Regions from separate parts of the Vagococcus changpingensis genome, predicted to be linked through region 2. Evidence: predicted binding sites of a transcription regulator. Region 2 holds the regulator's gene; each other region holds the start of a gene.
The links. The regulator CtsR, encoded in region 2, represses protease genes until heat stress. The targets are predictions, from matches to a motif close to TTGGTCAAAAAAGGTCAAANA.

Region 1: a site for CtsR is predicted at 2,435-2,455, ahead of MN187_RS07070 (ATP-dependent Clp protease ATP-binding subunit). Genes of this name have one in related genera too.
Region 3: a site for CtsR is predicted at 3,823-3,843, ahead of clpB (ATP-dependent chaperone ClpB). Genes of this name have one in related genera too.
Region 4: a site for CtsR is predicted at 3,752-3,772, ahead of clpP (ATP-dependent Clp endopeptidase proteolytic subunit ClpP). Genes of this name have one in related genera too.

The regions. Positions count from the first base shown of each region.
Region 1 covers NZ_CP093384.1:1,435,513-1,443,224, forward strand. Annotated here, with positions in the region: gene ptsP (phosphoenolpyruvate--protein phosphotransferase) at 77-1,798, opposite strand; gene MN187_RS07065 (phosphocarrier protein HPr) at 1,798-2,064, opposite strand; gene MN187_RS07070 (ATP-dependent Clp protease ATP-binding subunit) at 2,493-4,655, shown strand; gene MN187_RS07075 (DUF1827 family protein) at 4,773-5,081, shown strand; gene MN187_RS07080 (hypothetical protein) at 5,135-6,580, opposite strand; gene MN187_RS07085 (sigma-70 family RNA polymerase sigma factor) at 6,577-7,125, opposite strand; gene wecB (non-hydrolyzing UDP-N-acetylglucosamine 2-epimerase) at 7,228-7,712, opposite strand, start outside.
Region 2 covers NZ_CP093384.1:110,469-118,180, reverse strand. Annotated here, with positions in the region: gene MN187_RS00605 (peptidase U32 family protein) at 1-1,002, opposite strand, end outside; gene MN187_RS00600 (peptidase U32 family protein) at 1,015-1,935, opposite strand; gene MN187_RS00595 (ATP-dependent Clp protease ATP-binding subunit) at 2,049-4,505, opposite strand; gene MN187_RS10565 (CtsR family transcriptional regulator) at 4,517-4,981, opposite strand; tRNA gene MN187_RS00580 (tRNA-Leu) at 5,131-5,215, opposite strand; tRNA gene MN187_RS00575 (tRNA-Cys) at 5,224-5,294, opposite strand; tRNA gene MN187_RS00570 (tRNA-Gln) at 5,304-5,375, opposite strand; tRNA gene MN187_RS00565 (tRNA-His) at 5,386-5,458, opposite strand; tRNA gene MN187_RS00560 (tRNA-Trp) at 5,470-5,540, opposite strand; tRNA gene MN187_RS00555 (tRNA-Tyr) at 5,548-5,628, opposite strand; tRNA gene MN187_RS00550 (tRNA-Phe) at 5,632-5,704, opposite strand; tRNA gene MN187_RS00545 (tRNA-Asp) at 5,710-5,782, opposite strand; tRNA gene MN187_RS00540 (tRNA-Glu) at 5,808-5,879, opposite strand; tRNA gene MN187_RS00535 (tRNA-Ser) at 5,904-5,993, opposite strand; tRNA gene MN187_RS00530 (tRNA-Asn) at 6,018-6,091, opposite strand; rRNA gene rrf (5S ribosomal RNA) at 6,103-6,218, opposite strand; rRNA gene MN187_RS00520 (23S ribosomal RNA) at 6,298-7,712, opposite strand, start outside.
Region 3 covers NZ_CP093384.1:948,203-955,914, forward strand. Annotated here, with positions in the region: gene MN187_RS04785 (hypothetical protein) at 1-126, shown strand, start outside; gene MN187_RS04790 (tRNA (adenine(22)-N(1))-methyltransferase) at 620-1,321, shown strand; gene MN187_RS04795 (Nif3-like dinuclear metal center hexameric protein) at 1,318-2,436, shown strand; gene pepT (peptidase T) at 2,450-3,685, shown strand; gene clpB (ATP-dependent chaperone ClpB) at 3,888-6,485, shown strand; gene MN187_RS04810 (DUF5052 family protein) at 6,548-7,150, shown strand; gene MN187_RS04815 (OsmC family protein) at 7,412-7,712, shown strand, end outside.
Region 4 covers NZ_CP093384.1:1,235,617-1,243,328, forward strand. Annotated here, with positions in the region: gene gap (type I glyceraldehyde-3-phosphate dehydrogenase) at 1-940, opposite strand, end outside; gene MN187_RS06145 (sugar-binding transcriptional regulator) at 983-2,020, opposite strand; gene rpoN (RNA polymerase factor sigma-54) at 2,193-3,536, opposite strand; tRNA gene MN187_RS06155 (tRNA-Arg) at 3,599-3,670, shown strand; gene clpP (ATP-dependent Clp endopeptidase proteolytic subunit ClpP) at 3,851-4,444, shown strand; gene MN187_RS06165 (thioredoxin domain-containing protein) at 4,462-4,968, shown strand; gene MN187_RS06170 (HAMP domain-containing sensor histidine kinase) at 5,043-6,563, opposite strand; gene MN187_RS06175 (response regulator transcription factor) at 6,563-7,252, opposite strand; gene MN187_RS06180 (ABC transporter ATP-binding protein) at 7,479-7,712, opposite strand, start outside.

The DNA of each region.
Region 1 (7,712 bases), 690 kb from region 2:
ATATCTTAACACGTTATAATAAAAAAAAACCATAATTTACTGTATAAAAACAGTAAATTATGGTTTTCAATATTAATTATTTAGTATATTCTTCAACTAAAGCAACAACTTCTTCAGCTGTATCACAATCGGTAATTGCTTTCTCAGCTAATTCAGCCATTTTTTTAGAATCAAGACGACTCATTAAGCTACGAGTACGTAAAATACTTGTTGCACTCATAGAAAACTCATCTAATCCTAAACCAACTAGTAATGGAACAGCTGTTTGATCGCCGGCCATTTCCCCACACATACCAGCCCATTTTCCTTCAGCATGAGCTGAATCAATAACGTTTTTAATTAAACGTAAAATTGCAGGATTATAAGGTTGATATAAGTAAGAAACACGTTCGTTCATACGGTCTGCTGCCATTGTATATTGAATTAAATCATTTGTTCCAATGCTAAAGAAATCAACTTCTTTAGCGAAACGGTCAGCAATTACTGCCGCAGCTGGAATTTCAATCATAATACCTACTTGGATATCATCAGAAACATCCACACCTTCAGCAACTAATTTAGCTTTTTCCTCTTCAAGCAATGCTTTAGCTTCTCTAAATTCAGCTAAAGTAGCAATCATTGGGAACATAATACGTAAATTTCCATAAACAGATGCACGTAACAATGCACGTAGTTGAGTACGGAACATTTGATCTTCTGCTAAACAAATACGGATAGCACGGTATCCTAGGAATGGGTTCATCTCTTCAGGGAATTTCAAGTAAGGTAGTTCTTTATCCCCACCAATATCCATCGTACGAACCACAACTGGTTTACCTTCCATACCCTCCAAGACAGCTTTATACGCTTCAAATTGTTCGTCTTCAGTTGGAAAATCAGGAGAGTCCATGTACAAGAATTCAGTACGGTATAAACCAACTGCTTCTCCACCATGACCTAACACACCATCTAGATCTTTTGGTGTTCCAATATTTCCAGCTAATTCAAAATGTTTACCATCTGCTGTCACTGTTTTAGCGTATTTTAATTTGTCCCATTCAGCTTTCAATTCATTAAATGCTTTTTCTTTTGCTTTAAAATCAGTAACTTGTTCATCAGTAGGATTGACAATAACATCACCTTCACTACCATCAACAGATAAGATATCACCTTCAACAACATACTCAGTAATGTCTTTTGTTCCAACAACTGCTGGAATTTCTAAAGAACGAGCCATGATAGCAGAGTGAGATGTACGTCCGCCAATATTAGTTACAAAAGCACGAACAAAATTACGATCTAATTGTGCTGTATCACTTGGAGTTAAATCTTCAGCAACAATAATGACTTCTTCGTCAATCATTGTTAAATCAGGTAATTTAACACCTAACAAGTGACTCATAACACGTTTTGTTACGTCACGAATATCAGCAGCTCTTTCTTGCATGTAAGGGTTATCTTCCATAGCCTCAAACATTCCAATAAACATGTCTGTAACTTCTTTTAATGCTGATTCAGCATTAACTTTGTTATCTTTGATATTTCCTTCAATTGCACTGATTAATTCAGGGTCAGATAAAACCATTAAGTGAGCATCAAAAACTTGTGCTTCTTCTTCACCTAAAGTTTTCACCGCTTTGTCTCTGATTGCTTGCAAATCTTTAGTTGATTGACTAAGAGCATCTGAAAGACGCGCTGCTTCGGCTTCAACGTTTTCAACTGAACGTTTTTCAAATGATAAATCCGGCTCAACTAAAAGATATGCTTTAGCAACTGCGATACCATCACTAACCGCAATACCTTTCAACTGTTTAGTCATTATTCAGATAGTCCTTCTTTTTTCATTGTTTCTTCGATCGCTGCGATTGCATCTGCTTCGTCAGCACCTTCAGCTGTAATTGTCACATCAGCACCTTGTCCAACACCTAATGACATAACACCCATGATTGATTTTAAGTTTACAGATTTACCTTTGTATTCTAAATTTACATCTGAGCTAAATTTACTAGCTGTTTGTACCAATAAAGTTGCTGGTCTAGCATGAATACCTGTATCTGCTACTACGTGAAATTCTTTTTTTTCCATAATTATCTTCTCCTTTGTCATGTGAAAAATTTTTATGATGGATTATTTAATTGAATAATAACTCAAAAAATAACCCTTTCAATGATAAAGAATACCATGTTTTTCTATTACTTACAACTTTTTTCCCATGTTCCATAAAGAACTTTAAAAACCTTTTATAAACTTTTCAGTTCCATTTCAGAAAATATCGCGAGTTTATTTGAGAAATAATTTGATATAGAGGCTATTTTGTCCACTTACTCTTTATTTTAAATTTTTTTATAAAAAAACGTTTTTTATAAAAATAAACATCACGATTTTTTTCAGTTTTTATCTAAAAAATTTAAGCATAATTTTTGCTTCTTATATTCAAAAATTATATAATAAACATAAGGTCAAAACAGGTCAAACTGTTTTGGTGAATCATTTGATTAGAGGAGGATTTGCCTATGATATGTAAAAACTGTAAAAAAAATGATGCAACCATTCACTTACACGCATCAGTTAATGGAGAGAAACAACAAATAGATTTATGTCAACAATGTTATCGTGATTTAAAATCTCAAGAAGATCAAATGAATCGAGAAAAATTTGCTCAAGACCCTTATGGTTTTGGTCAATTAAATGATTTTTTCAAACAGTTGGCCCAACAATCAATGAAACAACCACAACAACCAACTATTCAAGCTCAACAAGGCGGTGGTGGTGGAAATTCTTCTATCCTGGTAGAATACGGGGAAAACCTAACACAACTTGCTCGTGATGGAAAAATTGATCCTGTTATTGGTCGCGATGCTGAAATAAAACGTGTGATAGAAATATTAAATAGACGAACTAAAAACAATCCAGTACTTATTGGTGAACCTGGTGTTGGTAAAACCGCGGTCGTTGAAGGGTTAGCGTTAAGTATTATTAATGGTGATGTCCCACAAAAACTAGAAAATAAAGAAGTCATTCGTCTTGATGTCGTGTCACTTGTTCAAGGAACAGGTGTTAGAGGCCAGTTTGAAGAACGGATGAAACAACTGATTACTGAACTAAAAGAACAAAAGAATGTCATTTTATTTATTGATGAAATCCATGAAATCGTTGGAGCAGGATCAGTTAGTGATGGTTCAATGGACGCTGGAAATATCTTAAAACCTGCTTTAGCTAGAGGTGAATTACAATTAGTTGGCGCAACAACATTCAATGAATATCGAATCATCGAAAAAGATGCAGCACTTGAACGACGTTTACAACCTGTAAAAGTGGATGAACCTACTATTGAAGAAACCATTCATATTTTAAAAGGGATCCAAGAAAAATATGAAAATTACCATCATGTGAAATACACAGATGAAGCCATCGAGGGGGCTGTACACTTGTCTAGTCGTTTTATACAAGACAGACATTTACCTGATAAAGCTATCGACTTACTAGATGAAACAGGTTCTAAGAAAAATTTAACTATTCCTTCTATTGATCCCAAAATTTTAAATTCTAGAATTGCACGGGCTGAAGCTAATAAACAAATTGCTTCAGAAGAAGAAGATTTTGAAAAAGCGGCTTATTACCGTGATCAAATCAAAAAATTGGAAGACTTGAAAATTCATCAAGTATCTGAAGACAGTATGCCTACTGTGACAATAAATGATATGGAAGAAACCGTGGAAACCATGACAGGAATTCCGGTTGGTAAATTAAAAGAAACAGAGCAACAACAAATGAAACATTTAGCAAGTGATTTGAAAAAACATGTCATTGGGCAAGATGATGCCATTGATAAAGTATCACGTGCCATTAGACGAAATCGAATTGGTTTAGGAAATAAAAATCGTCCAATTGGCTCATTTCTTTTTGTTGGACCGACTGGTGTTGGTAAAACTGAACTAGCAAAACAACTAGCGACAGAGTTATTTGGGCATGAATCTAACATGGTTCGTTTTGATATGAGTGAATACATGGAAAAACATAGCGTGTCTAAATTAATTGGCTCACCACCTGGCTATGTTGGGTACAACGAAGCAGGTCAATTAACTGAAAGAGTGAGAAGAAATCCGTATAGTTTAATTCTATTAGATGAAGTCGAAAAAGCTCATCCAGATGTTTTACATCTATTCCTTCAAATTCTTGAAGATGGACGATTGACAGATGCGAAAGGAAGAACTGTCAGTTTTAAAGATACTTTGATAATCATGACAAGCAATGCTGGAACACAACATGTTGAAGCAAGTGTTGGATTTGGTGCTATCAAAGAAGGGACGACTCAATCAGTTCTAAATCAATTAACCCATTACTTTAAGCCAGAATTTCTAAACCGATTTGATGGAATTATCGAATTTAAACCATTGAGTAAAGAAAATCTGTTGTCTATTGTGTCATTAATGCTTGATGAGATAAACATAAAATTACAAGAACAAGGTATTCATATTGATACGACTGAAGAAACAAAAGAAAAATTAGTTGAACTTGGTTATGATCAGGCTATGGGTGCAAGACCTCTTAGACGTACCATTCAAGAATATATTGAAGATGGGATTGCTGATTGTTATTTAGATAACCCTTCTGCAAAAAGATTATCTGCTGATTTAGTAGATGATACTATTACAATAACTGAACAAATGAATTAATACATATTTTAAGGAGAAAATTCTTCCTATTATATGGGAAGGTTTTCTCCTTAATTTTTAATCATTGTGGTATAATTAGTCTATAGAAAAGGATACAACTAAATTGGGGTGATATTAATGAAATTGATTGACGTTACAAATAGTTATGCTACTTTGGTTTCTAAACAATTGGAAAACACAGATGCTAGATTTGTCAGTGTCTATTCATTAGGTAAAACATTAGTGATTCACAGTACAGCAGACACTCATATCGATGTTGTTTTAGTGAATAAGACACGTGATATTAAAGATTTAGAACTAAATGCTGTATTAGAAGAACTATTACATACCACAGTGGATAATCCAGAGTTAGAAATCATTCGAACACACGGTGTTATAGAAGTTGAAATTCCTGTCAAACCGAAAAAAACAAAAAAAATTAGTTAAATAAAACCATTCCTATGCTTTAATTGTCGTTTGCACAGGAATGGTTTTATTTTTTATTCTACTTTGAGTGTTTGTCCATTAATGATAACAGAGTCAATGTCACTTAATTCAGTGTAATCATATATCAAGGATACATGGCTTTCTCCGTTTTCAGTGTATATATTACCGTCACCATCTTTTGTTAAATCAATTATCTCCCCATCTTTTTTAACTAGTTTTACATCTAAATTCAATTCCTTCATTTTTTCTGGAGAAGAATCTTTTACATCAAAACTTAAAGATAAACCGGATAGATTTATATTAGATAATGCTAAGTTTTCTTTTTTAAGTATGATATCTTTTAATGCTTTTCTTTCTATTTCTTTTGGTTCTTTTAATTTTATTGCCCAATTACCCAAAACAACCGTTTGAGTTTTTGCAGATTCTACTTTTAAATCATAATTTTGTAACTCTGATTCTTTGATATCAAAAACAAATTCCTCATAATCACTTTTTCCTGTTTCGTTTTTATGTGTTTCATTATTATAAGCTGAATAAGAAGCAATGTATGGCCATAACTTATTACCATTTCTTTCTGTTTTTTTTTCACTAGAATTTTTAGGTTGAAAGTCTAAGTTTAAGAAATTGTACCCTTTTATATTGGGCCATTTCACCAAAATATGTAATAAGCCGTCTTTATAAGCCATATTTTCAATAAAATAATCTTCATCAGGAATTAATGGAATCGATAATCGTTTGTTCGGTAAGTATTCACTATACAACGCCTCATAGTTGACATTCAATTTCTCTAGAATTGAATCCTCAACACTTCCACCTCCTACTCCACTTTTTCCATCATATTTTTTCCATTTAACATTTGTCGCCAAATCTTTTTTCCAATCAACTGATACAATATTTTCCATTTCTTTGGTATGAGAACCAAAACCTGTTAGTATAAACCCAGTATCTTTATGTTCTTCCCATGCTACTGAACTGACTAATAACGTCGCTGTCTTTGTTTTTTTATCATAGTTAATCACTTGCGTGTTCCCACCATTTAACATGGACCAATCCTCAATAATGGTATCTTCAGACAATCTATCCCCAGTTAAATCTTGTAACTCCATTAAAACATAGGTAGTATTACCATCTTTGAATGTATTTTTAGCCGTTAGTTTTAATCCTCGATCTTCTACTGAATAATCAAGTTTTTCTGCATCTACTAATATCTTATCTGCTTCTGTACCAAAAGCTTTGGTATAAGTTACTTTTATCGTATCTAACTGCGTATACCCAACCATCAAACTAAGCACTGCCACTGCCCCAAGAATAGCCGCCCATTTTTTCTTTTTAGGTTTTAGTGGTTTGACTTTCTCTGCTTCTTTATTGATATCTTCAAATACTGATTGTTTTATTTTTTCTTTTGACTCATTAGGCATCTCTTGATTCATTTGCGCCAACAATTCATCTAATTGCTCATCTGTTAATTCTTCAAATGGTTCTTTTTGATATTTATTCATCCCAATTCTCCTCCTAATTCTTTAAACTGTTTTTGTAATTGTTTCTTACCTTGATACAATTTATTATCAATTAATTTTGAGTCATAACCTGTCTTTTCTTGAATGTCTTTTGGTTTCATTTCATAGAAATAACGTTTAATAATAATTTCTCTCATGGGTTCTTCAAGTGTCATAACCGCTTGATAAAAAGCTTGCCAATCCATGTTATTTTCTTCTTTTGTCAATGTCGCTGTGATACTATCATCGAGCTCTACAGTCACATCTTTGGCTACTTGTTTAAGCTTATTTAATGCCATACTTCGCGTCATCATGCATAGATACGTTTTTAGTGTGCCTTTGCTTGGATCAAACCCCTTTGGATTTTTCCATAGTCTAATAAACACATCACTGACTAACTCATCAATATCTTGAATCTCCATGCCTTGCTGATGATTTAAATATTTTGAACCAACTGCCCACAATAGCTTCGTGTATGTATCCATCAATTGACTCAATGCTTCTTCATCTTTATTAAGCAAGCTAGTCAAGTACTCTTCATCTGTCATATTATCCCTCCTCTATGATTCTCACTTACAGTACAATGATTTTTTCGAAATTCCTTAAATGCATAAAAAAAGTTCTAGAGAAATCTCTAAAACTTTTATTTGTTATAGTTTCTTCTTTAAAATAGTCGCAATTTGTTGTGAAGCTGTCCCATCACCATAGGGATTACTAGCAGTCGACATCTCAAGATACGTCGCTTCATTTGTTAGTAAGTTGTCTAGTGCTTCATAAATGATGTCTTCTTTTGTTCCAACTAGTTTTAATGTCCCTGCTTTTATTCCCTCAGGTCTTTCTGTTGTGTCACGCATGACTAACACAGGTTTACCAAGCGAAGGGGCTTCTTCTTGTATTCCACCACTATCGGTTATAATCAAATAACTTTTAGCAAGTAAGTTATGGAAATCTATCACATCCATTGGTGGAATTAATTTAACTCGATTCGTCTGACCGAATACTTCTTTGGCAAGTGTCTGAATGGAAGGATTCATATGAATCGGGTACACTACTTTAACGTCTTCATGTGTATCTACCACTCGTTTGACAGCTTGAAACATTTCTTTCATCGGTTTTCCTTGGTTTTCTCGTCTAT
Region 2 (7,712 bases):
CACTTCACCAATGAACTTATACACTGGGATTTTCCGACGTTTTCCAAATAATTGTTCCTCATCTGTTGGAATATGATAATAAAAACCAGTTGCTAATTCTCGTTGTGCCACTTTCCACAGTTCATCAATCCACTCTTGTTTACACACATAATTTTCCGGATCAGCCATGTAGCTATCAACTGCTTTTTTATAGACATTAGATACCGTTGATACATAATGAATCGACTTCATGCGTCCTTCAATTTTTAGACTATCGACACCGTTTTTTACTAAATCAGGAATGTGTTCGATCATTGACATGTCCACCGCACTCATTGAAAACGGCTCACTCACTTCACCAGTGTCTGTTAATGAACGTCTTTCTTCACCAAATGGCATATCAAACAAATCATATTTCCAACGACATGATTGTGAACACCCACCACGGTTAGCATCTCTGTGACTCATATGATTTGATAAGGTACAACGACCTGAATAGGAAATACACATCGCACCATGAATAAAGGCTTCAATTTCAATATCCGTATTCTCACGAATTTTCGCTACCTCGTCCATTGAGACCTCACGACCTAACACCACTCGTTCTAGTCCTTCATTTTTCCAAAACTCTAATGTTTCAAAATTTGTCGCAGAAGATTGTGTCGACAAATGAACCGGTAAACCAGGTGCTTCGGTAATGCATACTTCAATTAATGCTGGGTCAGAGATGATTACCGCACTAATGCCAATATCTCGCAATTTTCTAAAAAACTCACCAGCTCCTTTGGCATCTCCTTCATGCGTCACCATGTTAGCTGCCACATAAACTTTTGCTCCTCGTTCTTTGGCAAACGCGACACCTTCTTCCATTTCTTCATAAGAAAAGTTCCCAGCACGACTTCTTAGGCCGTAAGCATTCCCACCAATATACACAGCATCTGCCCCGTAATGTATCGCAATTTTCAATTTTTCAAGCGTACCAGCTGGAGCCAGTACTTCTGGTCGTTTCAATGTATTTGTCATCTTTATTCTCTCCTATTTTATTTCCTCAGGATCTAAATAATAAAAGCCAGTATCCAAACTTCTTCCTTTTGGATGATGTTCCATAATCGTTTTTTGTAGCGATTTTGCCAAATCCTGTGCCCAAGTGTCTCCAATCAACGCTTTTTTAGCTGTAATAAAACTTGAAACAATACTCACAAAATCTTCCCCAGGAGTATACATACCATCTAATTTCCAATGTCTTAAACCAGCATCATATAATTCTTTTAATTCAAACATTAAGTCTACATCATTTGTGGCATAAATGTGTGTCCCATGCTTATCCTCGAAAATAGAATAATGCGTTTCTTCATCTTTAGGTTCAGATATAAACAACCCATCTTCTTTAGAAACATTGTCTTGTTGCTTCGTAAAATTAAAATAATTTGTAATCAATGGGCGTTTTGAGTGATGGATACACGTCGCACCATACACTAAAACTTCAGTAAAGACTTGCGTATCTTTGGCAATTTGTTGCAACTCCTCAAATGGAATTTCTCTAGCTAAAATTGCACCAGTTGCCCCACGTTTTGCCCAAAAGTTTACTTGCCTTGAACTAGTCACCATTGTTTCAGCATTATATACATAAGGTAGTTTATATCCATCTCGTTGTAAGACATAAATCACACCAGGATCGCCTACAATAATATCATCTACTCCAATTGATTCTAAAAAAACCAAATATTCAGGAATAAGCTCCATTTTATCTGGATGCATAATGGCACTTACTGCTACACGTGCTTTTTTTCCTTTGCTATGAGCTAATTGAACCAATTCAGTCATTTCTTCTCTTGTGAAATAATGCGGTAAACGTAACCCAAATTCTTCTTCTCCAAAACAAATTACATCAATATCCAATTCGACCAGTTGACGTGCCTGTTCTAATGAGTCCACTGTCGTACTTATCTCTATCATTCTAGACACTCCTATCCTTTATAAACACTTTTTATCCTAACATATTGCATAGATAAACCGCAATCTTTCACAAGGTAAAAGCGCTAGTTATTTAACTAACTAACGCTTGTTTGTTACACTTTTTCTACCTTTTTTACTTTTGTATTAATTTTCCCTTTTGATGCACCAAGAGTCACTATATCTCCTGTTTGAAGTTCACCTGACAAGAGTAATTCACTTAGTCTATCTTCGACTTCTTTTTGCAAAGCACGACGAATTGGACGAGCTCCGTATTCCGGATCAAACCCTTCACTACTGATAACATCAATAGCTGCTGAAGTTAATTTTAATGTAATATCTTGTTCTTTTAATCTCTCAACAACATCTTTAGACATGATTTTCACGATATCATGTAATTGTTGTTTATTTAATGAGTGGAATACGACCACTTCATCTACACGATTTAAAAATTCCGGTCTAAATGATTTTTTCAATTCTTCTAATATACGAGATTTCATCGCTTTATAATCTTTGGTTTCATCTGCTACACCAAATCCAACAGTCTTTTCATCTCGTAAAGAAGTAGCGCCGATATTTGATGTCATGATAATAATTGTATTTTTAAAATCTACTTTACGACCTTTGGCATCAGTTAAATGCCCATCATCTAGTACTTGCAACAACACATTAAACACATCAGGATGGGCTTTTTCTACCTCATCAAGTAATACAACAGAATATGGTTTTTGACGGATTCGCTCAGTCAATTGTCCTCCTTCATCATAACCAACATACCCTGGAGGGGAGCCGACTAAACGACTTGTACTATGTTTTTCCATAAATTCAGACATATCCACTCGAATCAAGGCATCTTCTGAACCAAACATCACTTCAGCAATTGTTTTAGCTAATTCTGTTTTTCCAACACCTGTTGGCCCTAAAAACATAAATGACCCAATTGGACGATTTGGACTCTTCAACCCACTTCTCGCACGTCGAATAGCACGTGAAACAGATTCTACAGCCTCTTCTTGGCCGATAACACGTTCATGCATAACCTTTTCTAAATCAAGTAATCGTTCACTCTCTTTTTTCTCTAACTGTGTTAAAGGAATACCAGTCCATTGAGAAATGACAGATTCAATATCTTCTTCGGTCAATTTTTGTGTATAACCAGCTGATTCTTTTTCTTGTTTTTCAACTAATTTTGCTAATTTTTTTAAGGCTTTCTTTTCTATCTCTCGAATTTCAACCACTTCGGCAAATTTTTGTGAGATAATCGCTTCTTCTTTTTCCTTATAGATATCAGCTAATACCCGTTGTTGTTTCACTATTGGAGATGGTTTTTCCGTTTGGTTCAAGCGTACTTTGGCAGCTGCCTCATCTATCAAATCAATAGCTTTATCAGGAAGCTGACGATCATTAATGTAACGAATAGATAATTTTACAGCTGCTTCAACAGCCTCTTGAGTTATGGTTACTTGATGATGTTCTTCATACTGAGATTTCAACCCTGTCAAAATATCAATGGTTTCTTCTTCAGTGGGTTCATCAACCATAATTTTAGCAAATCGGCGCTCTAACGCAGAATCTTTTTCAATATATTTTTGATATTCATCTAATGTTGTTGCCCCTATTGTTTGAAGTTCTCCACGTGCTAATGCAGGTTTTAAAATATTAGATGCATCAATCGCTCCTTCAGCACCACCAGCACCAATCAACGTATGTAATTCATCAATAAACAAAATAACTTCGCCATCATGGTAAATTTCATCCACCAATTTTTTCATGCGATCCTCAAATTCACCACGATACTTAGTCCCAGCAACTACTGCTCCCATATCAAGCATCATCACACGTTTATTTTGCATATCTTTTGGTACATTAGATTCGATAATCCGTTGCGCTAAACCTTCAGCAATAGCTGTTTTCCCAACACCAGGTTCTCCAACAAGTACCGGATTATTTTTAGTTCGACGACTTAAAATTTGTATCAATCGTTCAACTTCTATCTCGCGACCAACTAAAGGATCTAATCGTTTTTCTCTAGCACTCTGTGTCAAATCTCGTGCCAAAGAATCTAGTGTAGGAGTCCCTTCACCAACTGAATTCTTAATCGCTTTTCTATTTTTACCATTTTTATTATTGTCTGTAATACCAATTCTTCTCATTATATCTTTGCGTAACTTGGGAAGTTCCACTCCTAAATTTTTTAAAATTCTAGCAGATAATAATGTATCTTCTCTAACCAAAGCAAGTAAAATGTGTTCTGTTCCAATGCTTGGCGCCCCTAGTCGTTTAGCCTCTTCACCTGCGAAAGCTAACACATCCTTAGTTCGCGGAGAATAAGGAAGCAATTCGTTTTCTTTAGATTTATAACGTCCATATTGAACAATCTGTTCAACTTCCTCAAACAGATAAGTATCATCAATATCAAAATATCTCATTACTTTTCCACCAATACCTCTTGGTTCCTTCGCTAAAGCAAGTAACAAATCCTCTGTTCCAACTACATCATGTCTAAAATATTTAGCACTTTCTTGTGCAAGATTCAGAACTTCATTAGCCCTTTTAGTAAATAATTCACCCATACCTATCACTCCTATTCTTCATAAGTTAGTCGTTCTAATACATCAATCATCATGTTCGATCTCAATAATTTTTCTTCTTCCGAGCGACTAATACCAGTTAATTTAAACGCTGAATTAAGTAAATACTTTTCACGTACAGTTATTAGATTATTATCTTGCAGTTCATTTAAAATAGCAAATGCTTCACTGTCTGTCAAACCATTACTTATCATATCTGGAATTTCTTCACATATTCTGGTTTTATATTTTATCAATTTAACTTTTACAATACGAATATACCCACCACCACCACGTTTACTTTCTACCCGATAACCTTTTGGAACAGTAAACCTTGTGTTAATAACATAATTAATTTGTGATGGTACACAATTAAATTGATTAGCAATTTCAGCTCGTTTTATTTCAATAATATCCTCATTCTTCAATAGTTCTTTTAAATAATCTTCTATAATATCAGACATATTTTTATTTTGCATAAAAATCTCACCCTTCAAACGTAACATAAAACAATTGACTTATATTGACCTTTATTATACATAATATATCTAGATATTTATACTAATTAGCTTTGTATATACCAAAAGAGCTTTGAATGAAATCATTCAAAGCTCTTTTTACTAAATTATACCGGCGGCCGGGGTCGAACCGGCACGCCCTCAATGGGCACTGGATTTTGAGTCCAGCGCGTCTGCCAATTCCGCCACGCCGGCAAAACAAGAGGCGGTAACCGGATTTGAACCGATGATAAAGGTTTTGCAGACCTCTGCCTTACCACTTGGCTATACCGCCTTTAAAAAACTGGGCTAGCTGGATTCGAACCAACGAATGACGGAGTCAAAGTCCGTTGCCTTACCGCTTGGCTATAGCCCAATAATAAAAAGGCGACTGATGGGAATCGAACCCACGAATGCCGGAGCCACAATCCGGTGCGTTAACCACTTCGCCACAGTCGCCATATTATTAACAGGGGTAGTAGGAATCGAACCCACGCTGACGGTTTTGGAGACCGTAGTTCTACCGCTAAACTATACCCCTTTAAATATGGAGGGGGGCAGATTCGAACTGCCGAACCCGAAGGAGCGGATTTACAGTCCGCCGCGTTTAGCCACTTCGCTACCCCTCCAAATGGCGCAAGACAGAATCGAACTGCCGACACACGGAGCTTCAATCCGTTGCTCTACCAACTGAGCTACTGCGCCAATAACGGTTCCGACGGGAATCGAACCCGCGATCTCCTGCGTGACAGGCAGGCATGTTAACCCCTACACCACGGAACCTAATTATGGTTTCTATTATATTTTATGACCCGTACGGGAATCGAACCCGTGTTACCGCCGTGAAAGGGCGGTGTCTTAACCGCTTGACCAACGGGCCAGTATCATAATTTCTTTTAGTATACGGAGAGTAAGGGATTCGAACCCTTGAGACAGTTATTACCGCCTACATGATTTCCAATCATGCTCCTTCGGCCAACTCGGACAACTCTCCTGAGTTTTACCTTAATTAAAAGAACTCCGGCAGTAGGACTCGAACCTACGACATCATGATTAACAGTCATGCGCTACTACCAACTGAGCTATGCCGGATAATAATATAAGCACGGCAACGTCCTACTCTCACAAAGGGAAACCCTTCACTACCCTCGGCGCTAAGAAGCTTAACTTCTGTGTTCGGCATGGTTACAGGTGTATCCTTCTTGCCATCGTCACCGCACTTATATGTTTTTTATTGAGTGATGATTCACTCAAAACTGGATGTTAAGTTAGTATCAATATAATGGTCCACCGCTATCTTGGTTAAGTCCTCGACCGATTAGTACTAGTCCGCTCCATACATCACTGTACTTCCACTTCTAGCCTATCTACCTGATCATCTTTCAGGGGTCTTACTTCCTTAAAGGAATGGGAAATCTCATCTTGAGGGGGGCTTCACGCTTAGATGCTTTCAGCGTTTATCCCGTCCATACATAGCTACCCAGCAATGCCCTTGGCAGAACAACTGGTACACCAGAGGTATGTCCATCCCGGTCCTCTCGTACTAAGGACAGCTCCTCTCAAATTTCCAACGCCCGCGACGGATAGGGACCGAACTGTCTCACGACGTTCTGAACCCAGCTCGCGTGCCGCTTTAATGGGCGAACAGCCCAACCCTTGGGACCGACTACAGCCCCAGGATGCGACGAGCCGACATCGAGGTGCCAAACCTCCCCGTCGATGTGAACTCTTGGGGGAGATAAGCCTGTTATCCCCAGGGTAGCTTTTATCCGTTGAGCGATGGCCCTTCCATGCGGAACCACCGGATCACTAAGCCCGACTTTCGTCCCTGCTCGAGTTGTAACTCTCGCAGTCAAGCTCCCTTCTGCCTTTGCACTCTACGAATGATTTCCAACCATTCTGAGGGAACCTTTGGGCGCCTCCGTTACCTTTTGGGAGGCGACCGCCCCAGTCAAACTGTCCATCTGACACTGTCTCCCACCACGATAAGTGGTGCGGGTTAGAATGGTCATAACACAAGGGTAGTATCCCACCAGCGCCTCCATCGAAACTAGCGTTCCGATTTCTACGGCTCCTACCTATCCTGTACATGTGTTACAAACATTCAATATCAAACTACAGTAAAGCTCCATGGGGTCTTTCCGTCCTGTCGCGGGTAACCTGCATCTTCACAGGTACTAAAATTTCACCGAGTCTCTCGTTGAGACAGTGCCCAAATCGTTACGCCTTTCGTGCGGGTCGGAACTTACCCGACAAGGAATTTCGCTACCTTAGGACCGTTATAGTTACGGCCGCCGTTTACTGGGGCTTCAATTTTGAGCTTCGCTATTGCTAACCCATCCTCTTAACCTTCCAGCACCGGGCAGGCGTCAGCCCCTATACGTCATCTTTCGATTTTGCAGAGACCTGTGTTTTTGATAAACAGTCGCTTGGGCCTATTCACTGCGGCTGAACTTGCGTTCAGCACCCCTTCTCCCGAAGTTACGGGGTCATTTTGCCGAGTTCCTTAACGAGAGTTCTCTCGCTCACCTTAGGATTCTCTCCTCGACTACCTGTGTCGGTTTGCGGTACGGGTCATTTGTTTCTAACTAGAAGCTTTTCTTGACAGTGTGACATTGAGACTTCGGTACTCTATTTCCCTACTCATCACAACTTGTTCTTAAAGATAAAAGCATTTGACTCTTATCAAAACTTGTTGCTTGAACGTGCACTT
Region 3 (7,712 bases), 840 kb from region 2:
GTATCTTTAACTAATCAAGTAAATAATATGAGCGCTCGTGTTGAATTAGTTGGAAGAATAGATTTAAATTCATGGGAAGAAACGATTGAAACAACTTATCAGGCTAAACTACATGATGAATACTAGCAGTAACTAAAAAATCTAGTTATTAGCTTAATAGATTTTAGAAAAAATGAAATAGCATTATGAAATTTGTTAAAGGTCAATTAATTCTATAAAGAAAAAAATTAGCTAATAATCGTTTTAGAAAACATAAATATTAAAAAAGGTTACAAATGCTGATACAAATGATTTAAGTGATTGAGTACCTAGTCAATCAGTATAAAAAATTTGTATCAGCTTTAAAATTTGTCATGCATTTAAATGTAGGTTTTCCTCTTATTGTTGAATAGTCATGATAATTTGATTTGAAAATACATTAAAAGTAAACAATAACATTAATGATTCCAAGCATAGATATTTTACCTTAAAGCATTTCTTTATAACTTTTTCACTATTTGTAATTTAATACGTTATATTAAAAAGTTACCATAAATAACACAAATCATACTGTTAATAGCATTTAAAAAAATTTGATTAGTGTTATAATAAGATTAATGATGAAAAGTGAGGCGAATATATGGATTATCAACAATTATCAAACCGTTTGGAAGCAGTAGCAAATTTAGTGCCACAGGATAGCTTTTTAGCTGATATCGGCTCTGACCATGCGTATTTGCCTGCTCATTTAATATTAAATAATCAGATTACAGGAGCTATTGCCGGTGAAGTCGTCAAAGGTCCATATGAATCTGCTGAAAGATTGGTCAATGATTTATTACTGACAGATAAAATAGATGTTAGATTAGGAGATGGCTTAGAAGTCATCAAACCTTATGATAACGTAAGTGCTATCACGATTTGTGGGATGGGTGGCACACTCATTCGAGATATTTTAGAACGTGGCAAACACAAGAAATGCCTAACACGTAAAGAATTATTAATCTTGCAACCAAACGTTGGCTCTCATGTCCTAAGACGTTGGTTGGTAGAGAATCATTACATCATTCAAGATGAAAAAATATTGAGTGAGAATGATAAAACATACGAAATTATTGTTGCTGAAGCATCTGATAAAAAAGTAGAGCTAACTGAATCAGAAGAATTATTTGGCCCCATTTTGATGAATGAATCATCTGAAGTGTTTAAAGCAAAATGGCAATTTGAATTAGAACAATATGAACGCGTAATACGTCAGTTGTCTCAATCTAAAACAAGCCAAGATGAAAAAATAGCACAAATCAATCATCAGTGTGATTTAATCAAGGAGGTACTGTCGTGAAAATAACAGGAGCTGAATTTATTAAACAATTTGAATCAGTCGTCCCACTAGAACTTGCTGAAGATAATGATCCAGTTGGGTTACATATTGGCACGCTTAATAAACCGATTAATCGTGTGATGATGACACTAGATGTTAGACCTGATGTGGTGCAAGAAGCGATTGATAAAAAGATTGATTTAATCGTGGCGAAACATCCGCCGATTTTTCGTCCAGTGAAGCATTTGTTGGTCGATGATTTTCAAACTAAAATGTATGCTGATTTATTAAAGCATGACATCGCCGTCTACGCTGCACATACTAACATGGATATTGTCGATAATGGGTTGAATGACTTGTTTTGTGAGATGTTGGGTATTGACGTGACGGATTATTTACGTCAAACTCACGAATATTTTTACCGTAAGTTAGTAGTTTATGTGCCGACAACTCATGCAGAGTCACTACGAGAAGCATTTGGTGCTGCAGGCATCGGTGCTTACCATGATTATGATTACACAAGTTTTTCATCTAGCGGAACAGGTCGTTTTCGTCCACTTGAAAAGGCTCAACCAGCAATTGGTGAGAATAACGAGCTGACAAGTGTTGAAGAAGAAAAAATTGAAGTGATGTTTTTACCCCAAGAGTACCCAACAGTGCTGTCAATTATTAATGAGTATCACCCGTATGAAGAGCCGATGTTTGATATTTTCCCACTAGAAAATATATCAAAAACATATGGAATCGGTCGTATGGGTACTCTACCACAACCAATGCCATTGCTTGATTTTGTTGAAAAAGTTAAACAGACATTTGGCTTAAATGCCATTCGTTTAACGACTGACACAAAAGATAAACAAGTAAAAACAGTGGCTATTTGTGGTGGTAGTGGTGAGAAATTTTATAAAGACGCTCTTAAAAAAGGGGCAGATGTGTATATTACCGGAGATGTGTATTATCATACGGCTCATGATATGATGGAAGAAGGGTTATCAGTGATTGACCCAGGACATTATATAGAGTCAGTTTGTAAAAAATACTATGTTGAGTTATTTAATCAATGGAAACAACAAAATGATTGGGATGTCACGTTTATCGAAAGTGACGTGAATACTAATCCATTTGAAATAATATAAGGGAGTGTCAATTATGTATACAAATTTAGTACCAAGATTTATCAAGTATGTTAAGACAGAAACAAGATCGGACGCAACAAGCAAGACAACACCATCAACACCAACTCAAATTGCCTTTGCTAAAGAGTTGAAAAAAGAATTAGAAGATATTGGGATGTCAGATGTATTCCATAACGAAGAAAACGGATTTGTGATTGCGACATTACCAAGCAATACAGATAAAGACGTGCGTAGCATTGGATTTATCGCACATATGGATACAGCTGATTTTAACGCTGTTGGTGTGAACCCACAATTTGTAGAAAATTACGATGGTCAAAGTGATATTCCTTTAGACAAAGAAGGCAAGTTTAAGTTAACCGTTAAAGATTTCCCTAACTTAGCTAACTATAAAGGTCAAACATTGATTACAACGGACGGTTCAACTCTTTTAGGAGCAGATGATAAATCAGGTATCGCTGAAATTATGACTGCGATGGAATATTTAGTGAATCATCCAGAAATTAAACATGGTAAAATCATGGTAGCGTTTGGTCCAGACGAAGAAATCGGTGTTGGAGCGGATAAATTTAATGTCGAAGAATTCCCAGTAGACTTTGCTTATACGATGGATGGTGGACCAGTTGGTGAATTACAATTTGAAACATTTAGTGCTGCTCAAGCAGAAATTTCAATTGAAGGTAAAAACGTTCACCCAGGTACAGCAAAAGACACCATGATTAATGCCTTGCAAGTAGCCATTGACTTACATAATAAATTACCACAAGATGAAGTTCCTGAAAAAACAGATGGATATGAAGGATTCTTCCATTTATTACAATTAGATGGTGTGCCTGATGAAGCAACGATGACTTACATTATTCGTGATCATGACCGTGAAAAATTTGAAGCACGTAAATCACTACTTGAATCCATCGTAAAAGAATTTAACGACAACTTTGGTCAAGAACGTGTGTCATTAAACTTATTTGACCAATACTACAACATGCGTGAAGTTATCGAAAAAGATATGAGTATCATTGATTTAGTAGACGAAGCAATGCGTAATTTAGACATTGAACCAAATAAAGCACCCGTACGCGGTGGAACAGACGGTTCTAAAATTTCTTACATGGGATTACCTACACCAAATATTTTTGCTGGTGGGGAAAACATGCATGGACGTTTTGAATATGTGGCAGTTGAAAGCATGGAAAAAGCGACTAGCTTAATCGTAGAAATTGTTAAACTTAATGAAGAAAAAGCGTAAATAGTTTGAAGACTCGGTGATAATCGAGTCTTTTTTATGTCTTTTGATGAAAACTGTCGTTTTAAAGACCTAAAAAGTGTGGTTTTAATCACTTATATATATTAGAATAAACTTAACAGTTTGATGTCGAGTCTTTTTGTTTGACCTATTTTGACCTATGGTGTAAAATATATTTTGTAGTTAAGAATAAGGGGGTAATGATATGAATATAGAAAAAATGACTACGACATTGCAACAAGCAATCGCAGAAGCGCAACAAGTTGCAATCACTCGAAAAAATCAAGAGATTGATATTGTCCACTTATGGAAAATATTCTTACAACCCAATCATTTTGCTAGAAACTTATATGCCGGTATTGGCTTAGATGTTGATGCATTTGAAAGAGAAGTCGATAATGAATTAGATAAATTACCAACCGTTAGTGGAAATGTCCAATATGGACAAAACTTAAGTCAAAACTTGTTTCACTTATTGCAAGAAGCAGATAAAATTAGAGAATCATTTAATGACGACTATTTGTCAACCGAAGTAGTGGTTTTAGCCTTAATGAAACTTAAAAACTTTAGTTTAACCCGTTTCTTAATGGCACAAAAAGTGACCGAAGCTGAACTAACTGAACGTATTAAAGATTTGAGAGGAGGAGAACGTGTGACTAGTCAAAATCAAGAAGAACAATATGAAGCACTAGAAAAATACGGAACAAACCTTAATGAAGCAGTAAAATCTGGAAAACAAGATCCAATCATTGGGCGTGACGAAGAAATTCGTGATGTGATTCGTATTTTATCACGTAAAACAAAAAATAATCCAGTATTAATCGGTGAACCTGGTGTTGGTAAAACAGCCATCATCGAAGGATTAGCACAACGTATTGTGAAAAAAGACGTTCCTGAAAACTTAAAAAATAAAACCATCATCTCATTAGATATGGGGTCATTGATTGCTGGAGCGAAATTCAGAGGGGAATTTGAAGAACGTCTAAAAGCAGTTCTAAAAGAAGTCAAAAATAGCGATGGCGAAATTATTTTGTTCATCGATGAAATTCATACAATAGTAGGGGCTGGGAAAACAGAAGGTAGTATGGATGCCGGAAACTTACTTAAACCAATGCTTGCTCGTGGTGAGTTGCATTGTATTGGGGCGACAACACTTGATGAGTACCGTGAATACATGGAAACTGATAAAGCGTTAGAAAGACGTTTCCAAAAAGTATTAGTGAAAGAACCAACTGTAGAAGATACCATTAGTATTTTACGTGGATTGAAAGAACGTTTTGAAATCCATCATGGGGTAAACATTCACGATAACGCGTTAGTCGCTGCAAGTACATTGTCTAATCGCTACATCACTGATCGTTACTTACCAGATAAAGCAATTGATTTAGTCGACGAAGCGTGTGCGACTATTCGTGTTGAGATGAATTCAATGCCAACTGAATTAGACCAAGTAACGAGACGTTTGATGCAATTAGAAATTGAAGAAGCAGCTCTTAAAAAAGAAGATGACGATGCAAGTAAAAAACGTTTAGACATTCTTCAAGGTGAGTTGGCTGAATTAAGAGAAGAAGCCAATACACTAAAAATGCAATGGGAGACTGAAAAAGAAGAATTAAACAAAATAAATGAAAAACGTTCTGAGTTGGATCAAGCCAGAACACAACTTGAAAACGCAGAAAGTAACTACGATTTAGAAGAAGCTGCTGTGTTACGTCATGGAACGATTCCAAAACTTGAAAAAGAGTTAAAAGAATTAGAAGAAAAAGAAAAACATGATGGCCGTATGGTACAAGAAGTGGTAACTGACAAAGAAATCGCAGTTGTAGTTGGTCGTTTGACTGGTATCCCTGTGAAACGACTTGAAGAAGGCGAAAGAGAAAAAATCTTACGCTTAAACGAAACACTCCATAAACGTGTGATTGGTCAAGATGAGGCAGTCGATGCGGTGTCTGATGCGGTGATTCGCTCTCGTGCTGGATTGCAAGACCCTAATCGTCCACTTGGGTCATTCCTATTCTTAGGACCTACTGGTGTGGGTAAAACAGAGTTAGCGAAATCATTAGCTGAAAACTTGTTTGATTCTGAAGACCATATGGTACGTTTGGATATGAGTGAGTACATGGAAAAACATAGCGTGTCTCGTTTAGTCGGAGCTCCTCCTGGATATGTTGGTTACGAGGAAGGTGGCCAATTAACAGAGGCAGTAAGAAGAAGTCCGTACACTATTGTCTTGCTTGATGAAATTGAAAAAGCTCATCCAGATGTGTTTAACATTTTACTTCAAGTGCTAGATGATGGTCGTTTGACTGACTCTAAAGGTCGTGTCGTTGACTTTAAAAACACTGTGTTAATCATGACAAGTAATATTGGGTCTCAACTATTGCTTGATGGCGTAGATGAAGATGGAAACGTATCTGAGAGTGCTAAAGAAGGGGTTCTTGACATGTTACGTGGTCACTTCAAACCAGAATTCTTAAACCGTATTGATGATACTATCTTGTTTAGTCCGCTTACTCTAGACAACGTGAAAGATATCATCGTGAAAATGACTGAAAGCTTAACAAGACGTTTAGCTCATCAAGATATCAAATTAACAATCTCTGAGGATGCGAAAACTTGGATTGCTGAACAAGCATACGATCCAATTTACGGCGCTCGTCCAATCAAACGTTTCTTAACAAAAGAAGTGGAAACACCTCTTGCTAAAGAAATTGTTGCTGGAAAAATTGGTCCTAAAACAGACGTCATGATTGAAGTAGTAGAGGGTAAATTATCATTTACTGCATTACAAACCGAAGAGTAGTATAATAAAAGGCAAAGATGTTAAATCATCTTTGCTTTTTTTAATAAGGAGAGGAGCTAATCATGAAACATAAAAAACAATTATTAGTAGTGGGATTATTAAGTATGACAGTAATCATGTTATCAGGTTGCCAAGATATTATGAATTCTTTTAAGCAGTTTGAACAAAGTTTTAAAGGTTTAGAGATGACTGTTAGAACGTATGATGAACAAAGCCAAGTGATGGATAAAGTTCAAGGAAAATCTGTCAAAATTGAACGAGATAATACCTTCGACACAGATGAAGACAGTAAAGACTCCAGTGTGATTCAAATTACTGTCGGTAAAAATGAAATGCATCATGTTGGCTCATCAATGATTATTGAGGAAAAAGGACTAACCAACGTTTTTGATGAATATGCTGACAAAGTAGATATCAACAATACTAAAAGAAGTGTGCCAATGATTAACTCAATGGTGAATGATTTTAGTAATTCGTTTAAAGGAAAAGACAAAGTGATTTTGATAAGAAGTCAAAATGGAACCCCGCTAGCAACTTATGCTGGAAATAAAGTATCAATGTATTCAACGGATGTGCCAAAAAGTACAGGGATTTTAATTGATGGAAAATATTTGTTTATTTACCGATGTGATTACACGATTTATGATAAAGCATTAGTTGATTAATCTTTAATATTGAAAAGAAGCGATTATTATGGCTTCTTTTTTTAGTTAATCTGATAGGTTTCATTGTATGTATAAAGAAATCATATTGATTTTTTTATGTTATTTTCCAATTATATTACTCTTTTAAAGTAATGATGAGTGAAATAATAGGATTGAGAGCGTTTTTAAATGATAGGATTTTAGTAAAATAATGTCATTTGAGTTAAAAAATACTTATTTTGTGATACCATGATAGGTATATTAGATTAGGAGGAAGTTAGTATGACAGTTCAAACATTTAAAACAGTAGCAGAGAATACTCAAGGAGTACAAGTTTCCGTAAAATCAAGAGGTTTTGAATTTATATTAGATGAACCTAAAAATCTAGGCGGAAATGATACTGGAATGAATCCAGTGGAAGCGTTATTAGGTGCATTAGGGGCTTGTAAGGTCATCGTAGCTAAGAGCTTTGCTGCTTATCATAAAATTAATCTAAAATCTATCAAAGTAGAAGTAGAAGGCGAATTAGATACAGATGGTTTTTCAGGAAAAAATCCAAATGCTAAAGTTGGTTTTTCTAAAA
Region 4 (7,712 bases), 890 kb from region 2:
CATACCAAGAAACAGTTTTAACTAATTGTTTGTCGCCAACTGTCATTACTTTAGTTTGAGTTGCATCAAATAATGATCCGTAAGTCATACCAACGATATCAGAAGATACGATTGGGTCGATTGTATAACCGTAAGATTCGTTAGCAGCTTTTTCCATTGCTTCGTTAACTTCTTCAACAGTAACTTGTTTGTCTAAAACTGTTACTAATTCAGTTAAAGAACCAGTTGCAACAGGAACACGTTGAGCAGCTCCGTCTAATTTTCCATTTAATTCTGGAATAACTAAACCAATTGCTTTAGCAGCACCAGTTGTATTAGGTACGATGTTTTCAGCAGCTGCACGGGCACGACGGAAATCACCTTTTGGATGTGGTCCATCTAATGTCATTTGGTCACCAGTGTATGCGTGAATTGTTGTCATTAATCCTTCAACAATACCAAAGTTTTTATTTAAAGCGTCTGCCATTGGAGCAAGACAGTTTGTTGTACATGAAGCTCCAGAAATAACTGTTTCTTTACCAGTTAAGATTTCATGGTTAGTGTTATAAACGATTGTTGGAACGTCATTTCCACCAGGAGCAGAGATAACAACACGTTTAGCACCAGCTTGTAAATGTAATTCTGCTTTTTCTTTAGATGTAAAGAATCCAGTACATTCTAAAACGATGTCTACGCCTAATTCTCCCCATGGTAATTCAGCTGGGTTAGCGTTAGCAGTTACTTTAACTTCTTTTCCGTTTACTTTGAAAAATCCATCATGAACTTCAACGTCACCATTGAAACGTCCTTGAGTTGTATCATATTTTAATAAATGAGCTAACATTTGTGCATCTGTTAAGTCGTTGATTGCTACAACTTCTAATCCTTCAACTTCTTGAATACGGCGGAATGCTAAGCGTCCGATACGTCCAAAACCATTAATACCTACTTTAACTGTCATGTGAGATTTCCTCCTTTAGAAAATCGAAAAAATTTATTTATTTTAAAGAGTCTCCTCTTTTAAAATCTGTTTTGCTGCTCCCTCATCTGTGAGTAACCACGTCTGCTTAGGGGCATTTTTGATGTATGCCTCTATTGCCTTAGCTTTTGTTTTACCACCTGCTACAGCAATAACATACGGTATTTTTTGAAGATCTTTCATTTGAAGACCGATTCGAGGTATTTTATAGACGACCTCTCCGTCTTTATCAAAGAAATACCCGAATGACTCAGCAACAGCTCCATTGTTAGAAAGCATTGCTAAATCACTTGCACTCATATTACGACGTTTTGCCATATGCAGTGCTCGTCCAATACTGTGAATCACAACATTTGATCTAGATATCAACTCTAATACTCGTTGGACGGTAGGCTCGTGAAGTAATAACTCATATGTTTCCGAACTAACTTGCTCTGGAACATACAATACTTTAAACTCACCACCAGTTTGTTCTGCCATTGTGGCACTTATTGAATTAGCTTGAGTTTGAATGGTTTCACCAATTCCTCCTCTTGCTGGAACAAAAATATTATGTCTTTCTGGTGTCTCTAATTTGTACATGCATCGACTAACTGTTGCCATTGTTGTCCCACCCATAACGGCAATAATATTTTCACCATCAGGTAAACGTGTTGAAAGAATATCAGAGATAACCTCGCCAAACTTTTCTAACACTTTGCTTTCAGCATCACTATCGCCAGGCGTAATCAAACACCTCTCAATACCAAGCTTACTTGCTAATTTTTTTTCAAGGACGCGATTGCCCGTTTGCTCTGCCATGACTATTTCTAAATCACTATAAAGACTTAATCCTTTTTCACTAAGCGACATTCCAATTTTAGACACATCAATCAAATTCAATTGTTTTAATACTTCTGTTTCACTTCGAAGTATTCGTTCAGTTAAATTTACCTTTTCAGATAATTTTCTACGTCCAACTGGTTGATTCCAATAAATGTTTCGCATAATACGAAATCGTTGTTCAATCACTTGAATCATGTCAGGAGCAATCTGTTCAATAATATCAAAATCATTGCTCATAGATAATACTCCTCAACTCAAGGGACAATTTCAGTCCAACATAGACTTTTTTTGACCCACGTATTGTATTTTGATAGGGTTGAGTCAAAATAACTTTTATTTTGTCCAACCCTTACACGCTTATAATAACAAGTCTTGGTGAATAATACAAGTCTGATACTCAAACTTTCTCTTAATTATCAAATCTTTTTCGCATAGAAGATGACTGAATTCCTAATTCCTCACGGTATTTAGCGACTGTTCTTCGAGAAATTTGAATATTTTTTTCTTTTAATAAATCAACAATTTTTTGATCAGATAATGGTTTGGCTTTATTTTCTTCTTTAATAATTATTTCAATTAACTGTTTAACATTATTTGTACCAATCACTTCGTTTGAATTTTTTTGTTCTAATCCTGTTGAAAAAAAACTTCTTAGTTCAAATACACCAAAATCTGTTGTTAAATATTTTCCATTAACAGCTCGACTAATAGTTGATTCATGAAGCGATAGTTCCTCTGCCACACTTTTCAACTTCATGGGAGTAAGTGGGTGGTCAGATTCTATAAAGAACGCTGATTGTTTTTTAACAATTTCTTCTCCTACTCGTAAAATTGTATTTCCACGTTGCTCCAATGATTTTTTTAACCATTCAAATTCACTTTTTTTATCATTTAAATATTTTTTGACTTCGTCTCCACCTTGATGAGACATTTTTTCAAAATACGTTGTTTGAAAGCTAATATTTGGCTTTCCTACTTTAGTAGATACAATAGAAATGGAATTATCTGTTCTATCTACTTTGACTTCTAAATCTGGGTAAATAATATTATCTTCGTCTGAATGAAACAGTGATCCTGGATTTGGATGTAATTTTTGAATATAGTCAAAAATTTCTTGAATCGCCACTAATGAAATCCCTAACTTTTTTTCAATCTTTTGCCATTTTCTATTGGCTAATTCATCAAAATATTCTTCCAATACTAAGTAAGCTTGGTTAGGAGCATTGTCATCTCTTTCTATTTGTAACATAAGACATTCTTGTAGATTTCTAGCACCAACACCAGCGGGTTCAAGCATCTGAATAAGTGTCAATGCATCTAGCACTTCTATATAAGTCACTTGCTTTAACTTCATCGCTTCCTCTATTGAAATTGTTAAATACCCATTTGTATCAATAAACTCAACAAGAAATAAACTAAGACTTCTCAACGCTGTATCTCGATAATTCAAATGGATTTGTTCAATCAAATAATGGAACAATGATTGGGTCGTTTCTGGAATCTGATTTATCCAATCCGTTTTTCTATCACTTTTTGACACATCATAATCTTTAGGCACTAAGTATTGATCATCCATCTCGAAAACGGATACATCAATCAGCGGATTCTCTAACATTTTGTCATTTAAAAAAGAAAGTAAGTCTTCTGTACCATACTGCAGTATCTTAATGGATTGTTGTAATTGTTGGGTCATGGCTAATTTTTGAGTCTGAACTTGGCTTTGACCCTGTCTAACATGTTGCGACATTTTCATCAGCTTTTCCTCCTTTTCATCTTGCTATTTATGTTTTTTTTGGTAAACTAATAAAAGTAGATGCGCCCTTAGTGTAGTGGATATCACGCAAGATTCCGGTTCTTGAGACGGGGGTTCGATTCCCTTAGGGCGTGTTACTTTCTTTTTAAAAGAAGTATATCATATTTTATCATACTATTTTGAAGGACGTAGGTCCTTTTTATTTACTTTTTATTCTTTTGACCTTTTTTGACTAAAATGACGCTAAATTCTAGGTAGAATAAAAAGAATATGTTAAAATATGGCTAGTAGCGTTACTATTAGGAGGAATTTATATGAATTTAATACCAACAGTTATCGAACAATCTGCTAGAGGAGAACGTGCCTATGATATTTATTCACGTTTACTTAAAGATCGTATCATTATGTTAAGTGGCCCTATTGACGATAACGTTGCAAATAGTGTCATTGCACAATTATTATTTTTAGATGCCCAAGATCCTGAAAAAGATATTTATCTTTACATCAACTCGCCAGGTGGAAGTGTTTCAGCAGGTCTTGCCATTTATGACACAATGAATTTCGTTAAGTCTGATATTCAAACTATCGTATTAGGTATGGCTGCATCAATGGGAAGTTTCTTATTATCATCTGGAACAAAAGGAAAACGATTTGCTTTACCAAATGCTGAAATTATGATTCATCAGCCGCTTGGAGGAGCACAAGGTCAAGCAACAGAAATTGAAATTGCAGCTCGCCATATTCTGAATACAAGAGAAAGATTAAATAAAATTTTAGCTGAAAATACTGGTCAACCAATTGAAATTATCGAACAAGATACTGATCGAGATAATTTCATGTCAGCTGAAGATGCTAAAAAATATGGCCTCATTGATGAAGTAATGGTAAACAGTGCCGCTTTAAAATAAGGAGATGAATCCTACCTATGACACAAATCGACACATCAAAAGTCACCACTACAAACGGAATAAAGATTGGGCAAAAGGAAGCACCATATACATTAATTGAATTTGTTAATCTTCGTTGTCCATACTGCCGTCAATGGTGGAATGAAAAGTTAGACTTAATAACAGATGAGGTATCTAAACATAATCTTCATTATGTCATCAAACTTTTTAATAAAACATCGCCTAGTCTAATACTGGGTAATGTTATGCATCAGTACGTCCCAATGGATGAACGAGCTCTTGAGATTATTACAAAGATATATGATACTCAAAATGAGTGGGGTCGTTTATATTCTGCTGAAGAGGTAACTCATTTTGCTGAAGAAACTTTAGGACTTGTAAAGCAATCAAATGATGTAGTGTTAGATAGTATTGTAAAAGAAGCAGAACAAGCCTCTATTCGTTTTGTTCCTACTTTAATTATGGGCGATATTGATTTTGACCAAAAGATTTCAAATGATGATTTTTTAGCGTTATTCAATTAAAAAAACGTATCAAGTACGAGTCATCTAACTCTACGCTTGATACGTTTTTTTATTCTATTATATTTTTGATTCAATTAATTAGTCGTTTCTTCTGTCACATAAGGAATAGACACATAAAAAGCTGTTCCTAAATCTACATGGCTTTTTACATTTATCGTACCATGATAATTTTCGATTAATTGTTGTGCAATAGACAGCCCTAATCCATTACCACCAGTATGACGAGCTCTTGCTTTATCTACCCGGTAAAATCGATTAAATACTTTTTCAATCTCCTCTTCTGAAATACCTTCACCAAAATCCTGAATCATCACATCAACCGATTGATAAGACTTCGATGCTGAAATAATCACTTCTTTTCTATCTCTAGAATACTTTACGGCATTGTCCATTAAAATAATTAAAATTTGTTCAAAGTGATTACGATACATTTTAATTTCAACCGAGTGATCTAAATCATCGTCATCTAAATTAAATACAAAATCTGGATATAACATTTGAAAGTTACTAACTGTTGTTTGAATGGTTTCTTTTGCCATACATGTTTCATTTTTATAATGAAAGTCCGATTGTTCTGCACGAGATAAATCAAGCATCTCTTGAACCAAGCTTTTCATACGTGTGATTTCTTGCAACGAGGCACTTAAAGATTCTTCTAACACTTCTGGATCATCTTTTCCCCAACGATTCAATAAATTCATATGCCCTTCAATGACCGCAACAGGCGTTCTCAGCTCATGCGATACATCTTCAACAAACTGTTGCTGTTGGGTAATAAAACGCTCCATACGCTCAATCATGTCGTTAAATGCCATAGCTAAATCATAAATCTCATCATTTGATTTAGGAACAGGCATTCTAAGACCTGTTTTATGAGCTGTTTCAATATTATTTAATGTTTTTACCATTTTTCTTAAAGGACTTGTAAAGTAAGTTGATAAGAGAAAACTCACAATGACACTAACAAGTAATCCACATATACCTATCATAATTAAATTCTGTAATAGTTCTTTTCTAAACTTATAATAAAATCCTAAGTCATAAAAACCTTGTGCGTAACCAATCAGCTTACCAGTTTGATCAGAATGAACTGGTTTTAATAGAACTAATCCAGTCACATACTCATAAGTTTTTATAACCGTTTCTGATTGTGATTCTTTATCAAATGGAACAAAGCGATTTTTTGTTTCAAAAACCAAATCACCCTCAACGTTGTATACTTTTAAATCCATTTCAGGTCTAGATAGTTCTGACATAAAACTATTTAAATTCATCATACTGGATTCTAGTGTATTAACACCATAGTAACTATCTCCCACATATTCGCCAGTTGATTCTTTTAAATAAAAAACAGAGCTATTAAAACTTAGCGATTCTACTCCTCTTGATAAACGAGTGGTAACTTCAGATAACGTTCGATTAAACGTCACCTCTTCTTGTTCGACCATTAATCGTGTACTAATTTGATAAGAGATAATGGCAAAAAGCGTAAACAAAATAGAGATGACCAACGATGTTAGTATCGTCCATTTTAATGTGATAGATTTCCAAGAAAATTTTTGAGGCCAATTCATCTTACTTTTAAATTGATTCATCACGATCTCATTACATACCCAGTTCCACGAACCGTTTGGATATAACTATCTTCTCCTGGAACATCAATTTTATTACGTAAATAACGAATATACACATCAACAACATTTGTTTCAACTTCTATTTCATAGCCCCATACTTTATTTAATAGTACATCTCTAGAAAGCACGACATTAACATTTTCCATCAAAATAAGTAATAACTCATATTCACGTTTAGTTAACTCAATAATTTCATCACCACGGCGAACTACGCGATTTTCCTTTTCAATGGTTAAATTCCGATAAGATAAAGTCGTTTGTTTCGCGACATTTTTATCTCCCTCAATATCAATTCGGCGAAGTAATGCACGTAATCGTGCGAGCAGTTCTTCAATAGCAAACGGTTTTACAATATAATCATCTGCTCCATGGTCTAAACCAGACACACGATCAATCACTGAATCTCTTGCTGTCATCATAATAATAGGCGTATTTTTTACTTGACGAATACGACGACACACCTCTAAACCATTTAATTCAGGTAACATTAAATCAAGTAGAATCGCATCCCACTCTTGTGATAATGCTGCTTCTAAACCAGTACGACCATTATAATGGACCTCTGTCTCATATTTTTCATGCTTTAACTCTAACTCTACAAAACGAGCCAAGTTTTTTTCATCTTCAATAATTAATATTTTATTTGACATAAATACACATGCCTTTCTCATTAAACTAATAGATTTCTTCACAGTCTTAATTATTATAACGATATTTTAATTAAAAATCTATTATAATTATTTCAAAAATTTACTTAAAGTCTTATCTTTACAGGATAGACGGGTCTTATTATAATTTAATTTAACAAAATTAATATGTTAATTGAACTAGAAATCAAATAAAAAAGAGGATTGTCATAGACAACCTCTTTGTTTTTCACTCGAAAACAAATTGATTTTGATATAATTCTGCATAAAATCCTTTTTGAGCTATTAAAGAATCATGTGTACCCGATTCAATGATTTCTCCTTGATTTAATACCACGATAAAATCTGCATCAAGAATTGTCTTTAAGCGATGAGCAATGACAAAACTTGTTCTACCACTAATAATTGTTTCCATTGCTTGTTGAATACGACTTTCTGTCACAGTATCAACATTACTTGTTGC